DNA from 2 places in the Streptomyces sp. NBC_01294 genome. Region 1 is predicted to be linked to the other one. Evidence: predicted binding sites of a transcription regulator. Region 1 holds the regulator's gene; the other holds the start of a gene.
The links. The regulator HspR, encoded in region 1, represses chaperone genes until heat shock. The targets are predictions, from matches to a motif close to TTGAGNNNNNNNNNCTCAA.
Positions count from the first base shown of each region.

Region 1 (14,315 bases):
AGCTCGCCGCAGTCAGCCAGAAGCTCGGCCAGGCGATCTACGCCGACGCCCAGGCCGGCCAGGCGGCCGGTGGCGCCGCCGGTGACGCGGGCCAGGCCAAGGCCGACGACGACGTCGTCGACGCCGAGATCGTCGACGACGAGAAGCCGAAGGGCGGCGCTGCCTGATGTCGGAGGAGACCCCGGGCTTCGATGAGAAGCCCGAAGTCCCCGCCGACGCCGCTCAGGACGACGCCGAACCGAAGGCCGCCGACTCCGCCGACAAGGCGGAGGGGGCGGCCCCGGCCGGGGACATCGCGCAGGACGTAGCCCTGCTGGCGCAGCTGGACCAGGCCCGTACCGCGCTCTCCGAGCGCACCGCGGACCTCCAGCGGCTCCAGGCGGAGTACCAGAACTACCGCCGCCGGGTGGAGCGGGACCGGATCACCGTCAAGGAGATCGCGGTCGCCTCCCTCCTGACGGAACTGCTCCCGACCCTGGACGACATCGGCCGGGCGCGGGAGCATGGCGAGCTGGTCGGCGGCTTCAAGTCGGTGGCCGAATCGCTGGAGACGGTCGCCGCCAAGATGGGTCTGCAGCAGTTCGGCAAGGAGGGCGAGCCCTTCGACCCGACGATCCACGAGGCCCTGATGCACTCGTACGCGCCGGATGTCACCGAGGACACCTGCGTGGCGATCCTTCAGCCGGGGTACCGGATCGGCGAGCGTACGATCCGCCCCGCACGGGTCGCGGTGGCCGAGCCCCAGCCGGGTGCGGCCCCCAAGTCCCCGGGCTCCGACGCAGCGGTCGCGGAAGGCGAAGCGCCGTCGGACAAGGACGCGGATGCCCCCGACAAGGGCTGATGCACCACATGTAGAGGCACGAGAGGAGGGACACCGGGGATGAGCACGAAGGACTTCGTCGAGAAGGACTACTACAAGGTCCTCGGTGTCCCGAAGGACGCCACCGAGGCCGAGATCAAGAAGGCGTACCGGAAGCTCGCACGCGAGTTCCACCCGGACGCCAACAAGGGCGACGCCTCCGCCGAGGAGCGCTTCAAGGAGATCTCCGAGGCGAACGACATCCTCGGCGACGCGAAGAAGCGCAAGGAGTACGACGAGGCGCGCGCCCTGTTCGGCAACGGTGGCTTCCGCCCCGGGCCGGGCGGCGGCGGCTCGTTCAACTTCGACCTGGGCGACCTCTTCGGGGGCACGCAGCAGGGCGGCGGCGCGGCCGGCGGCTTCGGCGGCGGCATCGGCGACGTCTTCGGCGGCCTCTTCAACCGCGGCGCCGGCGCCGGTGCGGGCACCCGTACCCAGCCGCGCCGCGGCCAGGACGTCGAATCGGAGGTCACCCTCTCCTTCACGGAGGCGGTGGACGGGGCCACGGTCCCGCTCCGGATGTCCTCCCAGGCCCCCTGCAAGGCGTGCTCGGGCACCGGCGACAAGAACGGCACCCCCCGGGTGTGCCCGACCTGTGTCGGCACCGGACAGGTCTCGCGGGGCAGCGGCGGCGGCTTCTCGCTGACCGACCCCTGCGCGGACTGCAAGGGCCGCGGCCTGATCGCGGAGACCCCCTGCGACGTCTGCAAGGGCAGCGGGCGCGCCCGCAGCTCCCGCACCATGCAGGTCCGGATCCCGGCGGGCGTCTCCGACGGCCAGCGGATCCGGCTGCGCGGCAAGGGCGCGCCGGGCGAGCGCGGCGGTCACGCCGGCGACCTCTACGTCGTGGTGCACGTCGGCGCCCACCCGGTGTTCGGCCGCAAGGACGACAACCTGACCGTGACCGTGCCGGTGACGTTCGCGGAGGCGGCGCTGGGAGCCGACATCAAGGTCCCGACCTTGAACGGCCCCTCGGTGACGCTGAAGCTGCCGCCGGGCACCCCCAACGGCCGCACCATGCGGGCCCGCGGCAAGGGCGCGGTCCGCAAGGACGGATCCCGCGGCGACCTGCTGGTGACGGTGGAGGTCGCGGTCCCGACCGAGCTGTCCGACAAGGCCCGCGAGGCGCTGGAGATGTACCGCGAGGCGACGGAGTCCGAGGACCCGCGCTCCGCGCTGTTCGAGTCCGCGAAGGGAGCATGACCATGGACGGCCGCCGACGACAGTCCTCCCGCCTGGGCGGGGGCTACCAGCTCACCGACGAGACCCCGGTCTACGTGATCTCGGTGGCCGCCCAGCTCTCGGGCCTGCATCCGCAGACCCTGCGCCAGTACGACCGTCTCGGTCTGGTCTCCCCGGACCGTACGGCCGGCCGCGGCCGGCGCTACTCGGCCCGCGACATCGAACTGCTCCGCACGGTGCAGGCGCTGTCCCAGGACGAGGGCATCAACCTGGCGGGCATCAAGAGGATCATCGAACTGGAGAACCAGGTCGCCGCGCTCCAGCAGCGCGTGGCCGAGCTCTCCGCGGCGGTGGAGGGCGCGGCGGCCACGCTGCAGGCCCGCGAGGCCCAGGTGCACGCCTCGTACCGGCGCGACCTGGTCCCGTACCAGCCTCCGCAGCCGGGCAGTGCCCTGGTGGTCTGGCGGCCCAGCCCTAAGCGCCCGATGGACTGACCCGGTCGCTGCACCCGGTCCCTGTGCACTCCTCCAGGCTCCGCCCCTCCCAGGGCGGGGCCTGAGGGCTTTCTAGAGGCCTTCCCGGTCCCGGTCCGGGTCCCGGTCCTGCTCCGGCTCCCGGTCGTGCTCCTGGTGCGCGTCCGCGTCCATGTCCGCATGCGCGTCCGTGTCCGGGCCGGAGGGCCGGCCCAGGATGCCGGACTGGGCGATGAGGTAGCCGAGCTGGGCGCGGCTGCCGCTGCCGAGGGTGGTGGCGAGCTTGGCGATGTGGGCGCGGCAGGTGCGGACGTTCATGCCGAGGCGGCGGGCGATGGCCTCGTCGACGTGGCCCTCGATGAGGAGCTGGGCGATGGTCCGCTGCACGCCGGAGATCCCGCCTGGGGTGCTGCGGTAGGTCACTTCCTCCTGCAGCGGCACGGCCCGGTGCCACAGCTGCTCGAACACCTTGATGAGGTAGTCGACCAGGCCCGGGTGGCGCAGTTCCAGTGCGACCCGGCGGTCGTCGCTCACCGGGATGAAGGCGACCGTGCGGTCGAAGATGATGAGGCGTTCTATCAGCTCTTCGAGGGTGCGGATCTCCACCTTGCCCGTGGAGATCCGGTCCACGTAGGCGAGCGTGCCCTGGCTGTGCCGCGCGGTGTGCTGGTAGAGGGTCCGTATGCTGACCCCGCGGTCGATCAGCGGCTGGTCCCGCTCCAGGGCCTGCGTGAGGGCCACGGAGGGCCGGGCGCCGCCCGGTTGGACCGTCAGGACCTCGGTGTGGCATTCGGCCGTCGCGAGGTTCAGGGCGGCGTTGATCCGCTCGAAGCCCTCCAGCACCGTGATGGCGTGGGTGTTGGCCGGGCTCTGTGCACTGATGGCGAGGAAAGGCTCGAAAGTGTCGGTGAGATCTACAGCGCTGCGTCGGCGGTCCTGGATCTCGCGTTCAATCGGATGGAGCCGTTGAGCCAAAGCGACGGACGGGGGAACCGGACGCAGTTGGTTCGCGTCATCCGGGTCGGGCTGCAGAAGAGCGAATTCAAGCAGGCAGGGGGCGTTCTGGATCTCGCCCCGGGCGATCCGGCCGGTGCTCAGTGCAGTCGCGTAGAGCCTCGTTCCCTCGGTGCACATGGACGTGACGGGGTGGGGATGTGTCGGGTTTGTGTCGTTCCGTGTCAAATCTCCACCCCCCAGGGTCCTGAACATGCAAGAACATGATGCATCGTCCCTGTGGCATTGACGTGCCTGAATGAGCCATCGTCTGTCACGCGGGGGAGAGGATTCCATCAAGTGAGGACGAAGCCGACCATGTACAAGAGAATGCTTCGCTCGGTGCTTGCCATAGGTTTCTCCGCCGTTGCGGTTTTTGGGGCAGTCAGCGCCGTCGAAAGTGACGCGGGGAGCGCTAGGGACGGTCAGGGATCGAGCCTGACGAGCACGGAGTTCGACACAGGCTGGACGACGGCGCCCGTGGGCAAGTACGCGGACACCGGTTGGACCAGCGGCCCGCTGGACGACGGGAAGGCCGATACAGGCTGGACCGACGCTCCTGTGACGGTGTCCGCATGACCCCCGACGATCGCGGCTTCCGCCGCGAGATGGCCTCCGCCTACCGATCGGGCTGGCAGTTCATCGATCTCGCCACGGCCATCCCCCACCCCGGCGACTCGGTGATGGTCACCCTGTTCGGCCAACCGATCGTCGTCGTGCGCGAGGAGGACGAGGACGTACGTGCCTACCGGTGCCTGCGCCGCCCGCGGGGCGCGCCGCAGCCCGTCCGCTGCGAGGTGCGCTACGGAATGGTCTTCGTCAATCTCGATCAGCGCGATCACCAGCTCTTCGAACCCGATATCACCACCGCCACCCCCCGCAGTGCCTGAAGCGATTCCCCCGTCGTTGCAGATCGCTCAGGCGCTACCCCCACACAACGGCGCCATCGTGGACCTGACCACGATGGCGCCGTTGTGATGTCCGCGTCCAGTGCCTGAACCGGACAAGATGAAGGATCAACGGCTCAGGCGCGCCCCATGGCCCGGTCCAGGATGATCTCCATGACGACCCGGTCGGGATTGGGTGCCGGCGTGCGCCCGTAGCGCTCCGCGTAGCGCGCCACCGCGTCGGCGACCGACGCCGCGTCCGTGCGGATCACCGCACGCCCTTCGAGGGTGGCCCAGCGGCGCCCCTCCATTTGGCAGACCGCGACCCGCGCCCCGCCCGGCTGCGCGGCCTGCGCCGCCAGGACGTTGCGGACCTTCTTGCTGTGCTTGTTGCTGATCACCCGCGCCAGCCCGGCCTCCGGGTCGTACGTCACGCCCACCGGCACCACGTGCGGGGTGCCGTCGGGGCGCGGGGTGGTCAGCGTGCAGACGTGCCGCTCCCGCCAGAAGGCGAGGTACTCGGGCGTCGGGTTGAGTACGTCAGGGGACATGGCCCGAAGGGTACGGCCCGATGGTGTCCTCAGCTGCCTTGAGTGGAATAGACTCAACTTTGCATACGCTGATTCTGTCAGAGTTCGTCAGAGTGAGTTCTGTACCCTCCGGAGAGGAGAAGACGCAGTGGACGCCGAGCTGACCAACAAGAGCCGGGACGCGCTGAACGCGGCCACCAGCAGGGCCGTCAAGGACGGCCATGCGGATCTGACCCCCGCGCACCTGCTGCTGGCCCTGCTCGCCGGCGAGGACAACGAGAACGTCATCGACCTGCTGGTCGCCGCCGACGCCGACCAGGCCGCCGTGCGCGGCGGCGCGGAGCGGCTGCTCGCCGCCCTGCCCAGCGTCACCGGATCCACGGTCGCGCCCCCGCAGCCCACCCGCGACCTGCTCGCCGTACTCGCCGAGGCCGACGCCCAGGCCGGCAGGCTCGGCGACGAATACCTCTCCACCGAACACCTGCTCATCGCCATCGCGGCCAAGGGCGGCGCGGCCGGTGAGGTCCTCACCGCCCAGGGCGCGACCGCGGAGAAGCTGCTCGCCGCATTCGAGAACGCACGAGGAGGACGGCGGGTGACCAGCCCCGACCCCGAGGGTCAGTACAAGGCCCTGGAGAAGTTCGGCACCGATTTCACGGCGGCCGCGCGCGAGGGCAAGCTCGACCCGGTCATCGGCCGCGACCACGAGATCCGGCGCGTCGTACAGGTCCTCTCGCGCCGCACGAAGAACAACCCGGTGCTCATCGGCGAGCCCGGCGTCGGCAAGACGGCCGTCGTCGAGGGCCTGGCCCAGCGCATCGTCAAGGGCGACGTCCCCGAGTCCCTGAAGAACAAGCGCCTCGTGGCCCTGGACCTCGGCGCCATGGTCGCCGGCGCCAAGTACCGCGGTGAGTTCGAGGAGCGGCTGAAGACCGTGCTCGCCGAGATCAAGTCGAGCGACGGCCAGATCATCACCTTCATCGACGAGCTGCACACGGTCGTCGGCGCGGGCGCCGGCGGCGATTCCGCCATGGACGCGGGCAACATGCTCAAGCCCATGCTGGCCCGCGGCGAGCTGCGCATGGTCGGCGCGACCACCCTCGACGAGTACCGCGAGCGGATCGAGAAGGACCCGGCGCTGGAGCGGCGCTTCCAGCAGGTGCTGGTCGCCGAGCCGTCCGTCGAGGACACCATCGCGATCCTGCGCGGGCTCAAGGGCCGCTACGAGGCCCACCACAAGGTGGTCATCAACGACAGCGCGCTCGTGGCCGCCGCGACCCTCTCCGACCGCTACATCACCTCCCGCTTCCTCCCCGACAAGGCCATCGACCTCGTCGACGAGGCCGCGTCCCGGCTGCGCATGGAGATCGACTCCTCCCCGCTGGAGATCGACGAGCTCCAGCGCTCGGTCGACCGCCTGCGCATGGAGGAGCTGGCGCTGAAGAACGAGTCCGACCCGGCCTCGATGGAGCGCCTGGAGAAGATCCGCAAGGACCTCGCCGACAAGGAGGAGGACCTGCGGGGCCTGACCGCCCGCTGGGAGAAGGAGAAGCAGTCCCTCAACCGGGTCGGCGAGCTCAAGGAGCGCGTGGACGACCTGCGCGGACAGGCCGAGCGCGCGCAGCGCGACGGCGACTTCGACACCGCCTCCAAGCTGCTCTACGGGGAGATCCCGACCCTGGAGCGCGAGCTGGCGGAGGCCACGGAGGCCGAGGCCGAGGCGTCCAAGGGGACGATGGTCAAGGACGAGGTCGGCCCCGACGACATCGCGGACGTGGTGGGCGCCTGGACCGGCATCCCCGCGGGCCGCCTCCTGGAGGGCGAGACCCAGAAGCTGCTGCGCATGGAGGACGAGCTGGGCCGCCGGCTGATCGGCCAGGGCGAGGCCGTACGGGCCGTCTCGGACGCCGTGCGCCGCACCCGCGCCGGCATCGCCGACCCGGACCGCCCGACCGGCTCCTTCCTCTTCCTCGGCCCGACGGGCGTGGGCAAGACGGAGCTGGCCAAGGCGCTCGCCGACTTCCTCTTCGACGACGAGCGGGCCATGGTCCGCATCGACATGTCGGAGTACGGCGAGAAGCACAGCGTGGCCCGTCTCGTCGGCGCCCCGCCCGGCTACGTCGGGTACGAGGAGGGCGGCCAGCTGACCGAGGCGGTCCGCCGCCGCCCGTACAGCGTGGTGCTCCTCGACGAGGTCGAGAAGGCCCACCCCGAGGTCTTCGACATCCTGCTGCAGGTCCTGGACGACGGCCGCCTCACGGACGGCCAGGGCCGGACCGTGGACTTCCGCAACACCATCCTGATCCTCACGTCGAACCTGGGATCACAGTTCCTCGTGGATCCGGTGACGCCGGAGGAGCAGAAGAAGCAGCAGGTCCTGGACGTGGTCAGGGCGAGCTTCAAGCCGGAGTTCCTCAACCGCCTGGACGACCTGGTGGTCTTCTCCGCCCTGAGCCGCGACGAGCTGGCGCACATCGCCGAGCTCCAGATCGGCCGCCTCGCCCGGCGCCTGGCCGACCGGCGCCTGGCCCTGGACGTCACGCCCGAGGCACTGGCCTGGCTGGCGGACAAGGGCAACGATCCGGCGTACGGCGCCCGGCCGCTGCGCCGCCTGATCCAGACGGCGATCGGCGACCGCCTGGCCAAGGAGATCCTGTCCGGCGAGATCAGGGACGGCGACACCGTGCGGGTCGACGTGGCGGGCGAGGGCCTGCTGGTCGGCAAGGCGCTCTGACCCCGGAGCCCCCCGGCTCCGTCCTGGTGCCGGACCCTGTGTCCGTTTTCCTGTCCGCCTTCGTGTCCGCCTTCGTGTCCGCCCTTCGTGTCCGCCCGCAGCGGATCGGGTGGCCGGGGCTGGACACGGGGTGGGCGGGATGGGGGAGGATGCATGTATCCGCACGAAGGGAAGTACACGGTGAGCATCGACCCGGCCTCGATTCCGAACTTCGGAGGGCAGCAGCCCGAACCGCAGGCCACAGGACCGGCGGGCCCCGTCGTCCCCGACCAGGATCTGGTCAAGCAGCTTCTGGAGCAGATGGAGCTCAAGTACGTCGTCGACGACGAGGGTGACCTCGCGGCGCCGTGGGAGGATTTCCGCACGTACTTCATGTTCCGCGGCGAGGACGAGCAGCAGGTCTTCTCCGTGCGGACCTTCTACGACCGTCCGCACAAGATCGACGAGAAGCCGCAGCTTCTCGAGTCGATCGACGACTGGAACCGCCGCACCCTGTGGCCGAAGGTCTACAGCCACACCCACGACGACGGCTCGGTCCGCCTGATCGGTGAGGCGCAGATGCTGATCGGCACCGGCGTCAACCTGGAGCACTTCGTGTCCTCCACGGTCAGCTGGGTCCGCGCGTCCATCGAGTTCGACAAGTGGCTCGTCGAGCAGTTCGGCCTGGAGAAGGACATCGACTCCACCGACGGCGACGACAACGGTGACGACAACGGCGACAAGACCAACTAGCCGTTACAGCGGTACGCGGGCCACCAGCAGCAGGTACAGCCCGTAGCCGTAACCGAGCCCGGCCACCACCGCGGTCACCACGACCGCGGTGCGCGGCCGGGCTCTCGCCATGACGGCGGCCAGCGGCAGCAGCAGCGGGAAGGCCGGCAGCAGGAAGCGCGGCTTGGACTCGAAGTACCCCGCCCCGCCGAAGGTGATCACCAGCAGGACCGCGGTGTACGCGAGCAGCGGCAGCGGGGTGCGGTCCAGGACCAGCAGCACCGCCAGGAGCCCGGCCACGGCCAGCAGGATCACCGTCACGGTGGTGGCGAACGGCACGTGCCCGCCGGTCAGCACCCGCTCCGCCGAGCGCAGCGCCCCGGCACCGAAGTCGAAGCGGGAGCCCCAGCCGCGCTGCACGGCGAAGTAGCCGCCGAACGGGTCGTCCACCTTCACCCCGACGGCCAGGACGTACGCGGCCCAGCCGGCCGGCGCCACCAGCCCGGCCACCCACACCTCGGGTGCCCGGGATCTTCGTATGACGAGCGTGTACAGGGCCACGGCCGATACGGCGGCCGCGACGGCGAGTCCGGTGGGGCGGGTCAGCCCGGCGAGCACGGCGAGGCCGGCGGCCCACAGCCAGCGCTCGCGCAGCAGGGCGTAGAGAGCCCAGGCGGCGAACGCGGCCAGCAGTGCCTCGGTGTAGGCGAGGGTCAGGACCACCGCGTGCGGCAGCGCCGCCCACAGCCCCACGAGCAGCAGCCCGGCGCGCGGCCCGATCACCCGCTCCCCGACCCGGTAGATCCCGAGGGCGGCGACGGCGGCGCAGACCCAGGAGACGAGGAGCGCGGCGGGGACGAGCCCGCCGGGCAGGACGTCGGAGACGATCCGGATCAGCGTGGGATAGAGCGGGAAGAAGGCGTAGTCGCTCTGCACGGGCCCGGTGCCGGTGATGCGGTCGGCCGACATCACGGTCCGCCCGTAGCCGTTGGCGGCGATCCCGAGGTACCAGTCCGAGTCCCACGACCTGCCTAGCACCCGCACCGGATCCCGTCCGGCCCACCAGGACCCGACGGCGAGCACCAGCACCCCGGCCCCGCGGACGGCGGCGAACACCCCGAGCGCGATCACCGTCGTCGGCGCCGCCGACCGTACGGCCCGCACCGCGCGCATCTCCAGGGGCGACGCGGACAAGGTCGCTCTGCCCGTTGCCATGTATCCCGACTCTCCGGCTCTCGGTGGGTCCGCTCACCCGACGGTGAGGGCTTCGGGCACGTGTACGGCGGTCAGCTTCACACCGGCCTCAGCCACCACGCAACCACACGCGGTAGCCGACACGATCCGGCCAGGGCAGGGGCAGGGCAGGGGGCATCGCGGGGCCGGGTCACGGCGGAGCGGGCCCGGGGGCAGGAACGGGGTCGGGCCGGGGCAGGCCCGTGGTCAGGGGCGGCCGGTCACAGGCGGCGCAGCCGGTCGGCGGCCTCCCGCAGGACGTCCTCGCGCTTGCAGAAGGCCCAGCGCACCTGTGTGGCTCCGGCGGCCTTGTCGTCGTAGAACACCTGGTTCGGGATGGCGACGACGCCGCAGCGTTCGGGGAGGGCGCGGCAGAAGGCCAGGCCGTCCTTCTCGCCTAGGGGGGTGATGTCGGTGGTGATGAAGTACGTGCCCTGCGGGCGGAAGACCTCGAAGCCGGCCGCCGCGAGGCCGTCGGCGAGGATGTCGCGCTTGACGGCCAGGTCGGCGCGGAAGGCTTCGTAGTACGTGTCGGGGAGGGCGAGGGCCTCGGCGATCGCGTACTGGAAGGGGCCCGAGGAGACGTAGGTGAGGAACTGCTTCGCCGAGCGGACCGCCGCGACCAGTTCCGGGGACGCGGTGACCCAGCCGACCTTCCAGCCCGTGAACGAAAAGGTCTTGCCGGCCGACCCGATGGTGACCGTGCGCTCGCGCATGCCCGGGAAGCCCGCCAGGGGGGTGTGGGCGCCCTCGAAGACCAGGTGCTCGTAGACCTCGTCCGTGACGACCAGCAGGTCGCGCTCGACCGCCAGCTCGGCGATCGCGGTGAGCTCGGCCGGGGTGAGGACGGTGCCCGTGGGGTTGTGAGGGGTGTTCAGCAGGAGCAGGCGGGTGCGCGGGGTGACGGCGGCGCGCAGTTCGTCCAGGTCAAGGGTGAAGGCGCCGGCGTGCGGGCGCAGGGTGACAGGGACGCGTACCGCGCCGGCCATCGCGATGCAGGCCGCGTACGAGTCGTAGTACGGCTCCAGGGCGATGACCTCGTCGCCCGGCTCCAGGAGGGCCAGGAGGGCGGCGGCGATGGCCTCCGTGGCGCCCGCCGTGACCAGGACCTCGGTGGCGGGGTCGTAGCCGAGGCCGTAGAAGCGCTGCTGGTGCGCGGCGATCGCGGTGCGCAGCTCCGGGACGCCGGGGCCCGGCGGGTACTGGTTGCCGAGCCCCGTGAGGACCGCGCGGGAGGCCGCCTCGGCGATCTCCGCAGGGCCGTCGGTGTCGGGGAAGCCCTGGCCGAGGTTGATCGAACCGGTGCGGGCGGCCAGGGCCGACATCTCCGCGAAGATCGTCGTGCCGAAGGCCGCCAGGCGGCGGTTCAGGAAGGGGCGGTCGCTGCTCACGGATGCGCTCATGGGCGTCATCCTGCGGGCAACCTCTGGACTTGCTCAAGTGTGCTTTGGGCCGCGCGGGCCGGGGGCATCTCCCCCTCACGCGGGACGCGGGGATCCCGCTCCCCGGGAGGACCGGGGCATGAGAGAAGGGCGGGCATCGTGTTCGCTTTGATTGTTGTCATCGGGGTTCTGTTCATCGCGTTCATCGCATTCGTCGTGGCCTTGGGGATCCGGTCGACCCGGTCGACCCGGTCGACCCGTCGCCACAGCGGCAGGCGCCACAGCTGGTGGACCGGCGACGGCGGCTCGTCGTCCGGGAGCGGCTGCGGGTCCTCTTCTTCGTCCTGCGGCGGATCGTCTTCCTCCTGCGGGGGCGGAGGAGGGTGTGGCGGCGGCAGCTGACACGGGGCAGCTGACACCGTCCGGACGAGGGCGCCCGGCGGTCCGATTTCCGTCGGACGTCCTCTCGTTCGCCCCTGCATGCCGACGCGCGGGACGCAACTTGTTGAACACGTGAACTGTGGAGCCCCCGGGGGGATGTAAACCCCTTCAAGTTGGGTAAAAACGCTGTGAGTGCCGTGCCTTTCATGATTCCCTCGGTTGAGTAGACCAGTCCTCGGACCTTTCCTGGACTTCCTGTGGACCCGTGCCGGTGTCCCCCCACCCGTTGACTACCGCTGGCGGGCCCCGGCCCATCTCCCTCGCGCGTTTGCGGAGCCGACTCATGCTCACGACCCTCCAGACCTCATACACCGACACGCGTGCCGCCGATCTCGCCTGGGCGTTGGGTCGGGACCGGCTGCCCGCCCTGGCCGTACTGAATCTCGAACTGTCGGGCGCCAAGGTGGAGTTGCGCCTGCTCGGGGCCTCCCATCAGGTTCTCCTGGAGGAGGGGGAGGTGCTCTGCTCGGAGACGGTCGCCTGCATGCCCGGCAGCAGTACGCCGCTGCCGCTCGGCGTGGCCAAGCGGGTGGGCGACTGGGAGTACGAATTCGCCGCGCGCGTCGAGACCCTGTCCCGCGGGTCGTTCGCGGGGAGGGCGCAGGAACTGCTCGCGCTGGTGGCGGACCACCCGAACGGGCTAGCGGGGACCTTTCCGGGAAGTCCGCACGCCTTCACCGCCATGCTCGCGCAGCGGTACGAGGGTCAGGTGCGCTGGCGGACCTGGCACGCGTACCCGCAGGAGGGCCAGCTCGTGGCCACCCGGACGCGGGTCGGGGTGCGGATGGGGGCCGCCGCGGCGGCGGCCTTGGAATCGCCCGCGCTGATGTAGCGGGAGCCGTGCGGGGCCGTGCGGGGCCGTGCGGGGACGTGCGGGGGCCGGGCGGGGGCCGGGCGGGGCCGCCCCGTGGTCGGCCGAGGGGCGGTCGAGGGTGACCGCGGGTGGTCGAGCGCGACCGGGGGCGACCGGGGGCGACCGGGGAGCGGCCGGCGGGTGGTCGCGGGGCCGCCGCGGGGCGTTCGGAGGGCGACCGGGGCGGGCCGGCGGGCGGTCGGCGCTCCGGGGCGCGGACATTGTGACGCCGTTACGCCAACTGGCCGGATCAATGCGCCACTTACACCCATGTGGGTGACCGGATGCAGGTGGGCGGTGACGTACGGTTCGCTTCATGATCGACCGTTCCGTCCCGCGCCGGGTACTCCCGGCTCCGGAGCCGCGGGGCGCCGCGACCGTCCCGGCCGCCCTGCCCGTTAGGCCCCGGACCGGCCGACTCCTCGTCCTGGCCACCGTGTTCGTCTGCGCCGCCTGCGGGCTCGTGTACGAGCTGGAGCTGCTCGCCCTGGGCACCTACCTCATCGGCGACTCCGTCACCCAGGCGTCGGTCGTGCTGTCCGTCATGGTCTTCGCCATGGGCGTCGGCTCCCTGCTCGCCAAGCGCCTCCGCCACCGGCCCGCCTTCGGCTTCGCCGCCATCGAGGCCGGGCTCGCGCTCCTCGGCGGGCTGTCGGCCATAGCTCTCTACGCGAGCTTCGCCTGGCTGGGGGAGTCCCGCCCCGCGCTCGTCGCCTTCTCCTTCGCCATCGGCGTGCTGATCGGCGCGGAGATCCCGCTGCTGATGGTCCTCATCCAGCGCGTCCGCAGACAGGACGCGGGCGGGGCCGTCGCGGACCTGTTCGCCGCCGACTACGTGGGCGCCCTCGTCGGCGGCCTCGCCTTCCCGTTCCTGCTGCTCCCGATGCTCGGCCAGCTCACCGGCGCCATGCTCACCGGCACCGTCAACGCGGCTGTCGGCGGCGGGCTGGTCCTGTGGCTGTTCCGCCGCGACCTGAGCCGGCGCTGCCGCTGGGTGCTGATCGCCGCGAACGTGACGGTCCTTGCGGTGCTGGCCTCCGCGACCGTCCTCGCCGACGACTTCGAGCGGGTCGCCCGGCGCGCCGTCTACGGCGGGGAGGTCCGGGTCGCCGTCCAGACCGGGGTGCAGGAGCTGGTGCTCACCGGGCCCCCGACCGGCTCCCCGCGCTCCCTCGACCTGTACCTCGGCGGCCGGCTGCGGGTCAGCGGATACGACGAGTACCGCTACCACGAGTCCCTCGTGCACCCCGCGATGACCGGCCCGCACGCCCGCGTCCTGGTCCTCGGCGGCGGCGACGGGCTCGCCGCCCGCGAGGTGCTCCGCTACCGGGACGTCGCCTCCGTCACCGTCGTCGAGCTCGACCCCGGCGTGGTCCGCCTCGCCCGCACCGACCCGATGCTCTCCGCGCTCAACGCCGGGGCGTACGAGGACCCGCGGCTGGCCGTCGTCACGCAGGACGCCTTCCGCTGGCTGCGGGGTCCGGCCGCCCGCGACCGCTTCGACGTCATCGTCTCCGACCTCCCCGACCCGGGGATCACCCCCAGCACGAAGCTGTACTCGCAGGAGTTCTACGGGCTGGCCGCGCGGGCCCTGCGCCCCGGCGGCCGGATGGCCGTGCACGCCGGGCCGCTGGCCACGCGTCCGCGTGCGTACTGGACCGTCGACTCCACCCTGCGCGCGGCCGGCCTGCGCACCGCCCCCTACAGCGCGGGCGGCCGCCTCTCGGGCCTGACCGCCGGACCCGACCGCACCCCCCTCGGTGTGGACGAAGCGCCGCCGCAGGACTGGGGCTTCGTCCTGGCCGCCCGCGAGCAGGTCCCGCAGCTGCACGTGGACCGCGACACGCCCGCGCTGCGCTCGCTGTCGAGCCGCTCCCTGCAGGACGCCGCGCGCGACGCGGAACGCACCCGGGTGCCCGGACTTCCGCCGTCGACCCTGCCGCACCCCCGGTATTCGTGACCGGCGCGCCCGTCGTCGGTAGGCTCGACCGCATGGAGCATCAGGTGTTCGTCCCGGTACCGGCAGACGATCTCCGC
Region 1 covers NZ_CP108423.1:3,793,147-3,807,461, reverse strand. Annotated here, with positions in the region: gene dnaK (molecular chaperone DnaK) at 1-167, shown strand, start outside; gene grpE (nucleotide exchange factor GrpE) at 167-841, shown strand; gene dnaJ (molecular chaperone DnaJ) at 881-2,062, shown strand; gene OG534_RS17075 (heat shock protein transcriptional repressor HspR) at 2,065-2,535, shown strand; gene OG534_RS17070 (helix-turn-helix transcriptional regulator) at 2,608-3,723, opposite strand; gene OG534_RS17065 (hypothetical protein) at 3,826-4,086, shown strand; gene OG534_RS17060 ((2Fe-2S)-binding protein) at 4,083-4,397, shown strand; gene OG534_RS17055 (pyridoxamine 5'-phosphate oxidase family protein) at 4,532-4,945, opposite strand; gene clpB (ATP-dependent chaperone ClpB) at 5,073-7,658, shown strand; gene OG534_RS17045 (YbjN domain-containing protein) at 7,839-8,390, shown strand; gene OG534_RS17040 (glycosyltransferase family 39 protein) at 8,394-9,584, opposite strand; gene OG534_RS17035 (pyridoxal phosphate-dependent aminotransferase) at 9,824-11,014, opposite strand; gene OG534_RS17030 (hypothetical protein) at 11,272-11,400, shown strand; gene OG534_RS17025 (DUF2617 family protein) at 11,709-12,257, shown strand; gene OG534_RS17020 (polyamine aminopropyltransferase) at 12,595-14,238, shown strand; gene OG534_RS17015 (SRPBCC domain-containing protein) at 14,271-14,315, shown strand, end outside.

Region 2 (14,315 bases), 1.1 Mb from region 1:
GTTCAGCGAGCCCGCCGAGTCGGTCGCCGCCCACTTCACCACGGTCGTCGCCCTCGCCGCGGACAACGAGCGGCGGCCCGGCATCGTCCGGATGTTCCACACCCTGGTCGGCGAGGCCGCCAACCCGGGGCATCCCGCACACGCCTACTTCACGCAGCGCTACGCCCGGGTGCTCGACTACACCGTCGGCCTGCTGGAGGCGGGCGTCGCCCGCGGCGAACTGCGCCCGGACACCGACTGCGAGGCCGTGGGCCGGGAGGTCCTCGCCGTCATGGACGGCCTCCAGATCCAGTGGGTGCTGGCGCCCGGGAGCGTGGACATGCCGGCGCGGCTGCGCGGGTTCCTTGACCGGCTGCTGCGGGAGATCTCGGCGGGGAGTCCCAGCGCCTCCGGCGTTTGACCTCCGGCGTTCGAGGAGCGGGGTCCGGGGCGGAGCCCCGGGAACCGGGCGGGCTCGCCCGCTCGCCCCCGTGTGCCCCTAGCTCGCCGTGAGCGGGGGCAGTGCGTCCAGCACCTTCTGCAGGGCCGGGGGCAGGGACCCCTGGTCGGCGGCGACCTCGTGGCCGCCGTGCACGAAGGAGTAGAAGAAGCCGTCGTAGATCGTGGGACCGCCCGTCGAGATCCTGGGCAGCCGGGCGAAGTCCGCGTCGCGCAGGGCGGTGCGCAGGGCTGCGAGCTGCGGCCCCGACAGCTTTCCGGTGTCCTCCGGCTTCGCCTTGACGTCCAGCCGGGTCCACGAGCCGTCGCCCTTGACGATGAGCGTGTGGGTCCGGCCGGCGAAGCCGCCGCTCTGGGTGACCCGGACCAGGGTCTCGCCGGGGGCGGGCAGCCGGTCGGCGGAGGGGCTCGCGCCGGGACCGGTGCTCGTGGCCGGGCCGGGGCTCGTGGTGGCATCGGGGGCGGGGCTCGCGCCCCCGGTCGCGCCCGGGCTCGCGGTCGCGCTCGCGCTCGGCTCCGTGGAAGCCTTCGGGGGCGTGTCGTCACCGCCCGCCGGACCGGACGGCCCGCACCCCGCCAGCACCATCACACTCAGCAGCGACGCAGCCACCGGTCTGAACGCGCGCACACCCACCTCCGCGGGAACTCGGGCCCACCCCCGAGTATGGAGTCCGCACACCCGTTCCGACAGCACCCGGAGGCCGTCATCAGCCGGATCGCCCCCTGGCGCCTGCTCCCGCCGCTGCTCGCGGTGCTCCTCGGCCTCTGGGGCCTGGAGCGGGGCGGCAGCATGTGGCGCGACGAGTCCGTCACCTGGCAGGTGGCCCACCGGCCGCTCGGCGGGATCGGGGAACTGCTCGGCCGGGTCGACGCGGTGCACGGCCTCCACTACCTGCTCATGCACGGGGTGTTCCAGGCCTGGGACGGCGGCCTGTGGGCCCTGCGGCTGCCCTCCGTCGCCGCCACCGCCCTCGCGGCCGTCGGGGTGGCCGCGATCGCCCACCGGCTCGCGGGGGAGCGGGCCGCGCTGATCGCCGGCTGCGTGTACGCCGTCCTGCCGCCCGTGCAGATGTACGCCCAGGAGGGGCGCTCGTACGCCCTGGTCGCGGCCGCGGTGGTGTGGGCGACGTACCTGATGCTGCGGGAGCGGTGGGCGGCGTACGCGGTGGTGCTGCTGATCGGCTGCTGGCTGCACGAGTTCGCGGTGCTGGCCCTGTTCGCCCACGCCTTCACGGCCTGGCGCTCGCGCGGCTGGCGGTGGAGCGCCGCGGCCGTGCTCGTCCTGCTGCTGCCGCTGGCCGTGGTGAGCGCGCGGCAGGCGCAGCAGCAGCTCGGCTGGCTCGGGCGGCCGAGCTGGCAGGACTGGGCGGCGTACGGGGTGGTGGGCGCCGCCGCCCTGCTGCTCGCGCGGGGCGCCGCGAAGGACCTCGTACGGGTGGCGCTTCCCCTGGTCCTGCTGCCGCCCGGGCTGCTGATGGTGATCTCCCTCGTGCACCCCTGGTACGTCGACCGGTACGTGCTCTACGCGCTGGCCGGGCTGGCCCTGCTGGCGGGGGCCCGGCTCGCGTCCGCCCGCGGGTGGTGGCCGTGGGTGCTGGCGGGCGCGCTCCTCGTGCCGTTCGGCATCTGGTCGGTGTGGCTGCGCACGCCCGAGAGCCGCAAGGACGACGCCCTCGCGGTGGCCGCGGTGGTGCGGGAGCGGGCCCGGCCGGGGGACGCGGTGGTGTTCATGCCGTCGCGCAGGCGCGAGTGGCTGCTGTCCTCGCCCGAGGTCTACGGGGAGCTGCGCGACGTGGCGCTGGACCGCAGCCCGGCGGCTTCGCGCAGCCTCCAGGGCGCCGAGCTGTCCGCGGACCGGATCCGCGCGGCGCTGCTCGCCTCGCCCCGGGTGATCGCCCTGCTGGACCCGGCGGGCCAGCCGCTGGACCCGTACCCGGGGGAGGCGGCCAAGCGGGAGGAACTGGCCGCCGGCTTCGACCTGTGCTCGATGACGGAGGCCCGCGGGGCCCGGATCGCGGTGTACGCCCGCCCGGGCGGCTGCGGCGCCTGAGCCCTGCGGGCCGGCTCGACCGGGCAGGGCCTGGCCCCGGCGGTCCGGTGCCGCGCCGTCTCCCGGGGCTCCGCCCCGGACCCCGCGCCTCAAACGCCGGCGGGGCTGGGTGTTGCGGCCTGGTCGGCGTGTGGCGGGGGCGGGGCTGGTTCGATTTCGTGGGCTTCCTGGCCCGGTGGCCGGGTGCCGCGCCGTTTCCCGGGGCTCCGCCCCGGACCCCGCGCCTCAAACGCCGGCGGGGCTGGGTGATGCGGCCGAGGGGGCAAGGGAGGCTCGGGGCAGGGTGGTTGTGGGGCCGGTGAAGTCGGGCTGGAGGATGGGGCGACCGCTTCGTACAGCCGGCGGGCCGGGCCGACCCAGCGGGCGGGTGCGGTGCGCCGGGCCTTCAGGAGGTGCCGTATGCCCACGTACCAGAGCCCCGCGTCCCGCGAGCCGGGGCCCGGACGGGCCGAGCCCGGACAGCGCGAGTCCGGTGGGGGCGAGACCACAGGGGCCGTGCCCAACGCAGCCGGGGCCGCAGGGGCCGAGCCCGGTGCGGCCGCCGCCGGGGCCCTCCGCGGGGGGCCCGGGCCGTTGGTCGGGGTCGGGTGGTTGGCCGAGCGGATCGGGATGCCCGGGCTGGTGGTCTTCGACGCCTCCGTCGGCGCCCATCGCGGAGCCGCTCGCAGGATCCCCGGCGCCCGGCCCTTCGACCTCGACGGGGCCCTGTCCGACCACGACGCGCCCGCCCCGCACACCATGCCCGGGGCCGCGGAGTTCACCGAGGCGGTGCGGGACCTGGGCGTCGACGACTCGGACACCGTCGTCGTGTACGACGGCGCCGGCCTCTACTCCAGCGCCCGCGCCTGGTGGATGCTGCGCGCCATGGGCTTCGACCGGGCCGCCGTCCTCGACGGCGGACTGCCCGCCTGGACGGCCGCCGGCCTGCCCGTCGAGGCCGTCGGCCCGGAGTACGGCGGCCCGCGCGGCTCCTTCACCGCCCGGCCCCGCGCCGGGTTGCTGGTCGACGCCTACACCGTCGCGCGGGCCCTGGCCGACCCGGCCGCGGCCGTCCTCGACGCCCGCACCCGCGAACGGTTCGCCGGCACCGCCCCCGAACCCCGCCCGGGGCTGCGGGGCGGCCACATGCCGGGCGCGGTCAACCTGCCGTTCGCCGACCTCCAGGGCCCCGGAGGGCTGATGCGCCCCGCCGGCGAACTCCGCGCGGCCTTCGAGGCGCTGACCGGGGACCGGGAGCGGCTCTACTTCAGCTGCGGCTCCGGTGTGACCGCCTGCGTGCTGGCCCTCGGCGCCGACCTCGCCGGGTACCGGGAGATCGCGGTGTACGACGGCTCCTGGAGCGAGTGGGGCCTGCCCTCCCCGCTGCGCCCGGTGACCACGGACCTGCGCACGACGGGGGGTTAACCCCACCGAGAGGCCGGGTACGGGCCTCATCGGCCGGGCGTCGATCCGTCGTCAGAATCGGTTCATGACCACTCACGCCTCGTCACACCGCCTCGTCCGCACCGCGATCGCCGCCCTCGGGGCCGGGTTCCTCCTGGCCGGCTGCTCCCTCTCCGACGGCTCCGTCGTGGACGGGCCGAAGAAGACGGTGACCGCCGATGCCACGGTCACCGAGGCCGTCACCGCGGTGGAGGTGACGGACGCCCGGTCCGGCTCGATCGAGGTCACCCCCGGCAACGGCCCCGGCGTCACGGTCCGCCGTACCGTCCACTACCGCGGGGACACCGTCCCCACGCCCGGCCAGCAGGTCAGCGCCGGCGTGCTCACCTTCTCCAACGGCTGCACCGGAAGCTGCTACATCGACTACCGCCTGGAGGTACCGGCCTCCGCCACGGTCAAGCTGGAGAGCAGCAGCGGCCGCCTCACCGTGACGGGCGTGGCGGCCGCCGAGCTGGAGGCCGACTCCGGCGAGGTCCGGGCCGAGCGCATCGCGGGCCCGCTGAAGATCCGTACCTCCTCGGGCGGCGTCAGCGCCACCGGCCTGTCCGGCACGAGTGCTGACGTCCGATCGGACTCGGGCGACACCCACCTGGGCTTCGCGAAGGCCCCGACCTCGGTCAAGGCCGAAACCTCCTCGGGCGGCGTCACCCTGGAGGTCCCCCCGGCCCCCTACCGGCTCGACGTCTCCACCGCCTCCGGCGCCCGCGACATCCGGTCGGCCTCGGACCCCTCGGCGTCCTCCAGCCTCGCGGTGAAGACCTCCTCGGGCGACATCCGCATCTCCGCCGTGTGACGGACGTCACGGGGGCGGTGGCCGAGTGCCGTAGCGGGCCTGCGGTTGGCGAAACCGCCAGCCAACCGCCTGGGGCAGCCGCGACAGGCACACCCGCGGCCGTTCGCCCCGGGCGAACGGGTGTTGGGGAACATCGGGAGGCGCACATGCATTGAGTCGGCATAGCTCAACTTCACTGCCGGAGGGAAGATCATGGCTTCGACGTCCGTAACGCTCACCCTGCCCGTGCTGCCGCTCGACGACGAGGTCGTGCTGCCTGGAATGGTGGTTCCGCTGGACCTGTCCGACGCCGAGGTGCGCGGGGCCGTGGAAGCGGCCCAGGCGGCGGCGGGCAGCGGGAAGCCCCGGGTGCTGCTCGTGCCGCGGGTCGACGGCAAGTACGCCGGGACCGGGGTGCTCGGGACGGTCGAGCAGGTGGGCCGGCTCTCCGATGGCGATCCCGGCGCGCTCATCCGCGGCGTCGGCCGCGTCCGGATCGGGGCCGGGACCACCGGCCCCGGGGCCGCGCTCTGGGTCGAGGGCGAGACCGTCACCGAGCAGGTGCCCGACCCGCTGCCCGGGTCGGTCGCCGAGCTCGTCAAGGAGTACAAGGCGCTCGCCACCAGCTGGCTCAAGAAGCGCGGCGCCTGGCAGGTCGTGGACCGGGTCCAGCAGATCGAGGGGGTGTCGGCGCTGGCCGACAACTCCGGCTACTCGCCCTTCCTGACCGTGGCCCAGAAGGTCGAACTGCTGGAGACCGCCGACCCGGTCGCCCGCCTGAAGTTCGCGGTCAAGGCGCTCAGCGACCACCTCGCCGAGCAGGACGTGGCCGAGTCCATCGCCAAGGACGTCCAGGACGGCGTCGAGAAGCAGCAGCGGGAGTTCCTGCTGCGCCGCCAGCTGGAGGCCGTGCGCAAGGAACTGCGCGAGCTGAACGGCGAGAAGGACGGCGAGGAGTCCGACGACTACCGGGCCCGCGTCGAGGCCGCCGACCTCCCCGAGAAGGTGCGGGAGGCCGCGCTCAAGGAGGTCGAGAAGCTGGAGCGGTCCAGCGACCAGTCGCCCGAGGGCTCCTGGATCCGGACCTGGCTGGACACCGTGCTGGAACTGCCCTGGAACGAGCGCACCGAGGACCGGTACGACATCCAGGGGGCCAGGGCGGTGCTGGACGCCGAGCACGCCGGGCTGAGCGACGTGAAGGACCGCATCACCGAGTACCTCGCCGTCAGGAAGCGGCGCAGCGAGCGCGGCATGGGCGTCATCGGCGGGCGGCGCGGCGGTGCCGTGCTCGCGCTCGTCGGACCTCCCGGGGTCGGAAAGACCTCCCTCGGGGAATCAGTGGCCCACGCCATGGGCCGCAAGTTCGTCCGGGTCGCGCTCGGCGGCGTACGGGACGAGGCGGAGGTGCGCGGACACCGCCGGACCTACGTCGGCGCCCTGCCGGGCCGGATCGTCCGCGCCATCAAGGAGGCCGGGTCGATGAACCCGGTGGTGCTGCTCGACGAGATCGACAAGGTGGGCTCCGACTACCGAGGCGACCCGGCGGCCGCCCTGCTGGAGGTCCTGGACCCGGCCCAGAACCACACCTTCCGCGACCACTACCTGGAGGTGGAGCTCGACCTGAGCGACGTGGTGTTCCTGGCCACGGCGAACGTCCTGGAGGCCATCCCGGAGGCGCTGGCCGACCGGATGGAGCTCGTCCGTCTGGACGGGTACACCGAGGACGAGAAGGTCGTCATCGCACGAGACCACCTGCTGCCGCGCCAGCTGGAGCGGGCCGGGCTCGCCACCGACGAGGTGGTCCTGGAGGAGGACGCCCTGCGCAAGCTGGCCGGGGAGTACACCCGCGAGGCGGGCGTGCGCACCCTGGAGCGGTCCCTCGCCCGCCTGCTGCGCAAGGTGGCCTCGCAGCACGAACTGGGCGAGCGCGAACTGCCCTTCCGGATCGGTGCCGGCGAGCTGCGGGGCCTGATCGGGCGCCCGCACCACGTGCCGGAGTCCGCCCAGGACCCGGCCGAGCGGCGTACCGCGGTCCCCGGTGTGGCCACCGGCCTCGCGGTGACCGGCGCGGGCGGCGACGTGCTGTTCGTGGAGGCCTCGCTGGCCGACCCGGAGACGGGCGCGGCCGGTCTGACCCTCACCGGCCAGCTCGGCGACGTCATGAAGGAGTCGGCGCAGATCGCGCTGAGCTTCCTGCGCTCGCACGGTGCGGAACTGGAACTCCCGGTCGCCGACCTGAAGGACCGGGGCGTGCACATCCACTTCCCGGCGGGCGCCGTGCCCAAGGACGGCCCGAGCGCGGGCATCACCATGACGACCGCGCTCGCCTCGCTGCTGTCCGGGCGGCAGGTGCGCACGGACGTGGCCATGACCGGTGAGGTCTCGCTGACCGGGCGCGTCCTGCCGATCGGCGGCGTCAAGCAGAAGCTGCTCGCTGCGCACCGGGCCGGGCTGACCACCGTCATCATCCCCAAGCGCAACGAGGCCGATCTGGACGACGTACCGGCCGAGGTGCTGGAGGGGCTGGAGGTGCACCCGGTGACGGACGTGCGCCAAGTCCTGGAGATCGCCCTGGACCGGGCGGAGGTGGCGGTCACCGCCGCCGCGTGACGGCCGGCCGCACGGCCCGGCATCCCGCTCCGGCGGGGTCCCGGGCCGTCGGCCTGCCCGCTGCGAAATACTGGTCCCGCACCGAACCGAGGTGCCACACACCATCGAAGGAGCGGGACGTGCACGGGAGTGAAGACCAGGAGTTCCTTGCCCTGGAGCGGGAGCTGTCCGTCTTCCTCCGGCGGGCCCGCGCCTCGTCCGGCGAGATGGCCCGCGAGCTCCACCCCGAGCTGGAGCCGGCCGCGTACGGGCTCCTCGTACGCCTGGAGGCGGCCGGACGGCAGCGCGCCACCGAGCTCGCCGCCTACTTCGGGGTGGGCAAGGCCACCATGAGCCGGCAGTTGCGGGCCCTGGAGGTCCTGGGGCTGGTGGCCCGCGAGCCGGACCCCGCCGACGGGCGGGCCTTCCTGGTCGGCCTCACCGAGGAGGGCCGCGAGCGGTTCCTGCGGGTACGGGGCGCGCGGCGCGAGCAGTACATGCGCAAGCTCGCCGACTGGGACCGCGGCGAGGTCGCGGAACTGGCCCGGCTGCTGAACCAGTTGAACGCGGGAGCGGAGTAGGGGAGCCGACCGCCGGGCGTGCCGGGATCACCGGCCACCGGCGGAGGCCGGCGCGCGGCGTGGCCGGGTTACGGAGCCGCGCCCGCGGAGGCTTCCGCGGCGAACCGCGGCTACAGCTCCGCGTAGACCGCCGACGCGTCGTCGTGCCGCTTGTACCGGCCCGACGGGCGGGCCGGGTCGGACTCGATGGCGCGGACCCGGCCGATCAGGCCCTGCGCGCCCTCCTTCCGCAGCACCGTCAGGCAGTCGGCCCAGTCGCCCTCCCCGAACGTGTCCGTCCACCGGCTCGCCCCGTCCGTGAGCGCGGCCACCGCCCGCACCTGCCCCCGCGGCGTGCGCCCGGTCACCGCCCGGGCCGCCACCGCGGGGTCCGCGGCCGCCGTGAAGAACCCGCCCTCCGCGTTGCGCAGGGCGTCCGTCGCGGCCACCGAGCCCAGCACCTCCCGCGGGATCCGGTCCAGCCGGTCGTCGAGCACCGCGGTCACCTCGCCCCCCGGCGCCTGGAGGAGCAGGACGGAGTCCGAGAGCACGAGGTGTTCCACGTACGCCTCGTCCCAGCGGACCAGGACGACCGTCGCCTGCGGGGTGCGGGGGTGAGAAAGGTCACACGTGTCGTGATGGGCTTCGGCCGTGGCGCGGACGGACTCGGCCAGGATCCGGTCCAGCGGCATGTCCCGTCGCGATCCCGACAGTTCGGTCAGTCGCCCGCCGAGCCGGGCCGCGAACCACGGCACTCCGTGCACGCAGCCGTCCTCGCCGCGCGGCGGCGTGACCCCGTCCAGGACGACCAGGACGCCGCCGCCCGAAGCGGGGATCGCGGCCGACACCCAGTCCTCATTGGGGCGTTCCTGGTGGCCGGGGGCCGAGGCGAGGTCGATGCGCATGCCGGCATTCTGCCGGGCGGCGGGCGGAAGGCGGGCTCAGGTCCGTACCGGAGCGGGAGGGGCGGGCGGGCCCGCCCGCGGACCGTTCGTCCGCGGGCCGGGAAGACCCGGGCGGCAGGGAGGGGGCGGGGGTGGGGATGTGGGCGGGCATACTGCCAAAGCCCGTATCGATCTTTCAACCACCTGTCCACGACGGTGCTCTGGGGCGGGGTGTCCGAGTTGGTCGCCAACTTATTCGTGATGTTCACTCGTTCGAGTGGCCGGGTGGGCGATGTGCGGCTCTCTCCCCAACACGCTGCAAAGGTCTGAGGCGGTACGAGGGGGCAGGGGGCGTTTACTTGTTGACCGGCCGTTACCTCGGCCACACGAGTAGACGAGAAAAAGCACACGTACAGGATTGCGAGCACCGGTGCAGAAGAAGCGGTCTCGGAAGAACGGCACCGCCGCCGACGGCCCGGCCCCCGCAGGACGTCACGTCCGCGTGCGCAGCCGGCTGGTCGTCGGCGTCGCCGTCGCAGGGCTCACGGTCCTGGCGGCCGGAGCCCCCGCCGTCGTCACCGCCGCGAGGGAGCTGAACGACTCCCAGCGGCTGGTCTCCCTCGCGGAGCAGACCGGGCAGATCCTCACCCTCGCGCACGTCCTCGCCGACGAGCGCGACGCCGTGGTCGAGTACGCCGCCAAGGGGCGTCCGGGCGCCGCCAAGGGCGCCCTCCAGGAACGCATCCTGCGCACCGACCGGCAGATCTCCGAGGCCGCGACCGAGGTGGACGAGCCCCTCGCCATGGCCCTCGCCCGCGTCGCGACCGTCCGTACGGAGGCCATCGACGGCAAGGGCACCGCCCTCGCCACCCACCAGGCCTACACCGGCGTCATCACGGAACTCCTCGCCCCGGGCGACCGGCTCGCCGAGCTCACCCCGCCGCGGGCCGAAGCCGCCCTCACCACCACCCGTCCGCTGGCCCCGCTCGGCCAGGCCGTGGAACAGGCCTCGGCCACCCGTGGACTGCTGCTCGCCGCGCTGGCCGTCCCCCGCGGTGAGCAGCTCCCCAACTCGGCCGCGGTCGACGAACTCACCACCGCCGCCCAGCGTGCGCGCGTACGGGAACTGGGCGCCCTGGACGACTTCGCGCGGGCCGCACGGCCCGACGTGCGCCAGACCCTCACCGCCACCGTCACCGGCCCCGAGGTCAAGACCGCCGAGGACTACCTCAAGCGGCTCACCGACCGGCCCACCCTGACGACCGCCGACCGCAGGACCGACGGCGCCGCCGTCGGCACGGCGCTCACCGCCCGCATCGACCGGATGCGGACCGTGGAGTCCACCCTCGCGGGCCAGCGGGCCTCCGCCCTCGCCTCCCTGCGCGACGACGACGTGACCCGACTGGAGATCATGGTCGCCCTGCTGGGCGTGCTGTTCCTGGTCGCCGTCGGCTTCTCGACCGCCGTGGCGCGGTCGCTGACCCGGCCGCTGTCGGTCCTGCGGCGCGGCGCGGAGCGGCTGGCGACGCCGGAGGGCTCGGTCGAACCGGTGCGGTTCACGGGCCGCAACGACGAGTTCGCCGAGGTCGTGCGCCATCTGAACGCGGTGCGCGACCAGACGGTCTCCCTGCACACCCGGATCGCCGGACTCGACGCCGACCGGCGCCGGATCATCGGCCGCAACGAGGCGCTGAACTCCAGCCGGGAGGTGCTGGAGGAGGAGCTGTCGAAGCTGCGGGCGGGGCTGGAGGAGCACCGCCGCGTCATGTCGACGACCTCCGTCTCGCTGTCCCTGCGGACCCTCGGCCTGGTGGAGCGCCAGCTCGCGGTGATCGAGGAGCTGGAGTCCAAGGAGCAGGACCCGGACCGGCTCGCGACCCTGTTCAAGCTGGACCACCTGGCGACCGTGATGCGCCGCCACAACGAGAACCTGCTGGTCCTGGCCGGTCAGGAACACGGCCACGGGCAGGGCCTGCCGGTACCGCTGGTCGACGTGATGCGGGCCGCCGTCAGCGAGATCGAGCGCTACGAACGCGTGGACCTCGCGGCGCTGCCCTCCTACACCCAGGTCGCGGGGCACGCGGCCGACGACATCTCGCACGTGCTGGCCGAGCTGCTGGAGAACGCGACGACGTTCTCGCCGCCGGAAGTCAAGGTGAAGGTGTCCGGCCGGCTGCTGGACTCCGGTGAGGTGGTCCTGTCCGTCGTGGACGAGGGCATCGGGATCACCGGGGACCGGCTGGAATCGCTGAACGCCCGCCTGTCCACGCCCGAGGCGTACGACGAGGAGTCCGAGGCGGAACACGGCCTGGGCCTCGGCCTGTACGTGGCCGGGCGGCTCGCGGCACGGCACGGGGTCACCGCGGAGCTGCGCGCCCCGCAGTACGGTGGGACCGAGGCCCTGGTGGTCGTCCCGGCGGCGCTGCTGCCCGCCACCCCGCCGGTCTCGCCCGTCCACACCCTGGCCACGCCGGGCGCGCCCGCGCTGCGCCTGCCGGGCGTGATCGCGGAGGCGAACGAGAACACGCTCCCGGCCCGGCCCCGCGGCGCGCATGCCGCTGGCCCGGAGTCGGGGCCGGAGCCGGTGTCGGAGTCGCCGTTGGAGTCGGAGTCGGAGTCGACGTTGACGTCGGAGCCCGAGCCCGAGCTGGAGCCCGAGCTGGAGCCGGAGTCGGAGCAGGAGTCGAAGCCCGTCCCGGTCGACATGGCCACCGCGCCGGACGAGCAGGCGTCCCTCGTCCCGGCTCCGGCCGACGAAGCGGTGCTGCCGCCTGCCGAGCAGGTCTTCACCGTTCCGGCTCCGGCTCCGGTCGTGGAGGGGCTGCCGCCTGCCGAGCAGGTGTTCGTGGTGCCTGCGGTGGCTCCGGTCGTGGAGGGGCTGCCGCCTGCCGAGCAGGTGTTCGTGGTGCCTGCGGTGGCTCCGGCCGAGGAGTTGCTCGCGCGGGTCGTCCCGGACGCGGATCCGGCTGTCTTCGGGGTGCCGGATTCCGGCGAGGGGGTCCCGGCCGTGGCGGGCGATGCCGACGCGGTGCTGCCGCCTGCCGAGCAGGTGTTCGTGGTGCCTGCGGTGGCTCCGGCCGAGGAGTTGCTCGCGCGGGTCGTCCCGGACGCGGATCCGGCTGCCTTCGCGGTGCCGGATTCCGGCGAGGGGGTCCCGGCCGTGGCGGGCGATGCCGACGCGGTGCTGCCGCCTGCCGAGCAGGTGTTCGTGGTGCCTGCGGTGGCTCCGGCCGAGGAGTTGCTCGCGCGGGTCGTCCCCGACGCGGATCCGGCTGTCTTCGGGGTGCCGGATTCCGGCGAGGGGGAGCCGGCCGCGGCGGGCGATGCCGCGCGCGTGGCCGACGTACAGGACATCGAGCCGGAGGCCGACCCGCACCGTCACGCCCCGGCCGAGGGGAACTGGCTCCCCCGCCAGGGCAGCCACCCCACCGACCCCGCCGACAGCGCCGACAGCGCCGAGGCCGTCACCGACAAGGGCCTGCCGAAGCGGACCCCGCGCACGGTCCCGGCCAAGCGGGTGGCCCGTGACGACGCACCGCCCGAGCCGCCGCGCCGGGTCGACGCCGACGAGCTGCGGCGCCGGCTGGGCGGCTTCTACCAGGGGGCCCAGGACGGCCGTCGCGTCGTCGCCGCCGAGCTCGCGCAGGACCACGCGCAGGACCACGCGCAGGGCCAGGGGAAGGACCGCGCGCAGGGCCAGGGCCAGGGGCAGAGCAAGACCGACCAGGGGGACAGCGCACAGGAGGCACGCACATGACCGCGCCCAGTACGTACGGACTGAGCACCCAGGCCCGCAATCTGCAGTGGCTGCTGACCGACCTGGTCGAGGAGGTGCCCGGCGTCAACTCCGTCGCCGTCGTCTCCTCGGACGGGCTGCTGCTCCTGTCCTCCGACCCCGGAGCGGGCGCGGGCGAGCCGGAGACCAAGCCCAAGGCCAAGGGCCCGCGCGGCGCGTCCGCCGACCTCGCCACCATCGTCTCCGGCATCGGCAGCCTCACCACCGGCGCCGCGGCCCTCATGGACAGCGGCGCCGTCAAGCAGACCATGGTGGCGATGGAGCACGGCTCCGTCTTCGTCATGGCCATCAGCGACGGCTCACTGCTGGGCGTGCACGCCACGCCCGACTGCGACATGAGCGTCGTCGCCTACCACATGGCCCTGTTCGTCGGCCGAGCCGGCCACGTCCTGACCCCCGAAGTCCGCAGCGAGCTGCGCCAGTCGATGGAGAACACCCCGTGAGGAGACCGGCCTCCGACCGCCTCCCGATACGCGGCGCCGACCGCCGTACCGCGCGCGTCCGCCCGTACTCCCTGACGGGCGGCCGCACCCGCTTCACCCAGGTCCTGCACGTCGAGACCTTCGTCGCCGCCCTGGAGACCAAGGCCTCGGAGACGCAGAAGCCCGACCGGATGCCCGAGATGCCCGCCATCGTCGAGGTCTGCCGCCGCATGCGCACGATCGCCGAGATTGCCGCGCTGCTGAAGCTGCCGCTCGGCGTGGTCCGCGTCCTGGTCAGCGACCTCGCGGACCAGGGCAGGATCCGCGTCTACGGAACGGGCCACGGCACCGGTCGTCCCGAACGCGCGCTGCTGGAAAGGGTGCTCAGTGGCCTTCGCCGTCTCTGACCAGCCGGTCTCCGGGGCCGTGGACGACGAGCCGGTCCAGCCCTGGCAGTACGACCGCTCCCGCGCGCCCGTCGCCGTCAAGGTGCTGGTCGCGGGCGGCTTCGGCGTCGGCAAGACCACGTTCGTGTCCTCCGTCTCCGAGATCACGCCGCTGCGGACCGAGGCGGTGATGACCCAGGCGAGCGCCCCGACGGACGACCTGTCCGGGACGCCGGACAAGAACACGACCACCGTCGCCATGGACTTCGGCCGCGTCACCCTCGACGACGACCTCGTCCTGTACGTGTACGGCACCCCGGGCCAGGAGCGGTTCTGGTTCATGTGGGACGACCTGGTGCGCGGGGCCATCGGCGGCCTCGTCCTGGCCGACACCCGCCGGCTGCGCGACTGCTTCCCGGCCCTCGACTACTTCGAGACCTGCGGGCTGCCGTACGCCGTCGCCGTCAACCACTTCGAGGGCTCGCAGTCGTACGAGCCCGAGGACGTGCGCGAGGCGCTCAGCATCCCGCCGCACGTGCCCGTCGTGATCATGGACGCGCGGCGCCGCCACACCGTGGTCGAGTCCTTGCTGGCGCTGGTCGGCCACGCCCTCGACACCACGCCGGAGTAGGGCAACTCCCAAAGACTTCCGAACGAAGCACTCCCGAACGAAGCACTCCCGAACGAAGCACCCCGAACACAGCGCCCCCGAACAGAGAACGTGAGAGATGCGCAAGATACTTGTCGTAGGAGCCGGCCAGTCCGGTCTCCAGCTCGCCCTCGGACTCCAGTCGAAGGGGTACGAGGTCACCCTCATGTCCAACCGGACCGCGGACGAGATCCGCACCGGGCGGGTCATGTCCACGCAGTGCATGTTCGACACGGCGCTCCAGCACGAGCGGGACCTCCAGATCAACTTCTGGGAGCAGCAGGCCCCGAAGATCGAGGGCCTCGGCGTCTCGGTCGCCGCCCCCG
Region 2 covers NZ_CP108423.1:2,672,706-2,687,020, reverse strand. Annotated here, with positions in the region: gene OG534_RS11805 (TetR/AcrR family transcriptional regulator) at 1-400, shown strand, start outside; gene OG534_RS11800 (hypothetical protein) at 479-1,066, opposite strand; gene OG534_RS11795 (glycosyltransferase family 39 protein) at 1,103-2,488, shown strand; gene OG534_RS11790 (sulfurtransferase) at 2,888-3,892, shown strand; gene OG534_RS11785 (DUF4097 family beta strand repeat-containing protein) at 3,957-4,724, shown strand; gene lon (endopeptidase La) at 4,917-7,313, shown strand; gene OG534_RS11775 (MarR family winged helix-turn-helix transcriptional regulator) at 7,433-7,873, shown strand; gene OG534_RS11770 (protein phosphatase 2C domain-containing protein) at 7,984-8,757, opposite strand; gene OG534_RS11765 (sensor histidine kinase) at 9,167-12,493, shown strand; gene OG534_RS11760 (roadblock/LC7 domain-containing protein) at 12,490-12,975, shown strand; gene OG534_RS11755 (DUF742 domain-containing protein) at 12,972-13,361, shown strand; gene OG534_RS11750 (GTP-binding protein) at 13,342-13,971, shown strand; gene OG534_RS11745 (styrene monooxygenase/indole monooxygenase family protein) at 14,069-14,315, shown strand, end outside.
Region 2: the regulator HspR is predicted to act here: its motif matches at 4,876-4,894, upstream of lon (endopeptidase La).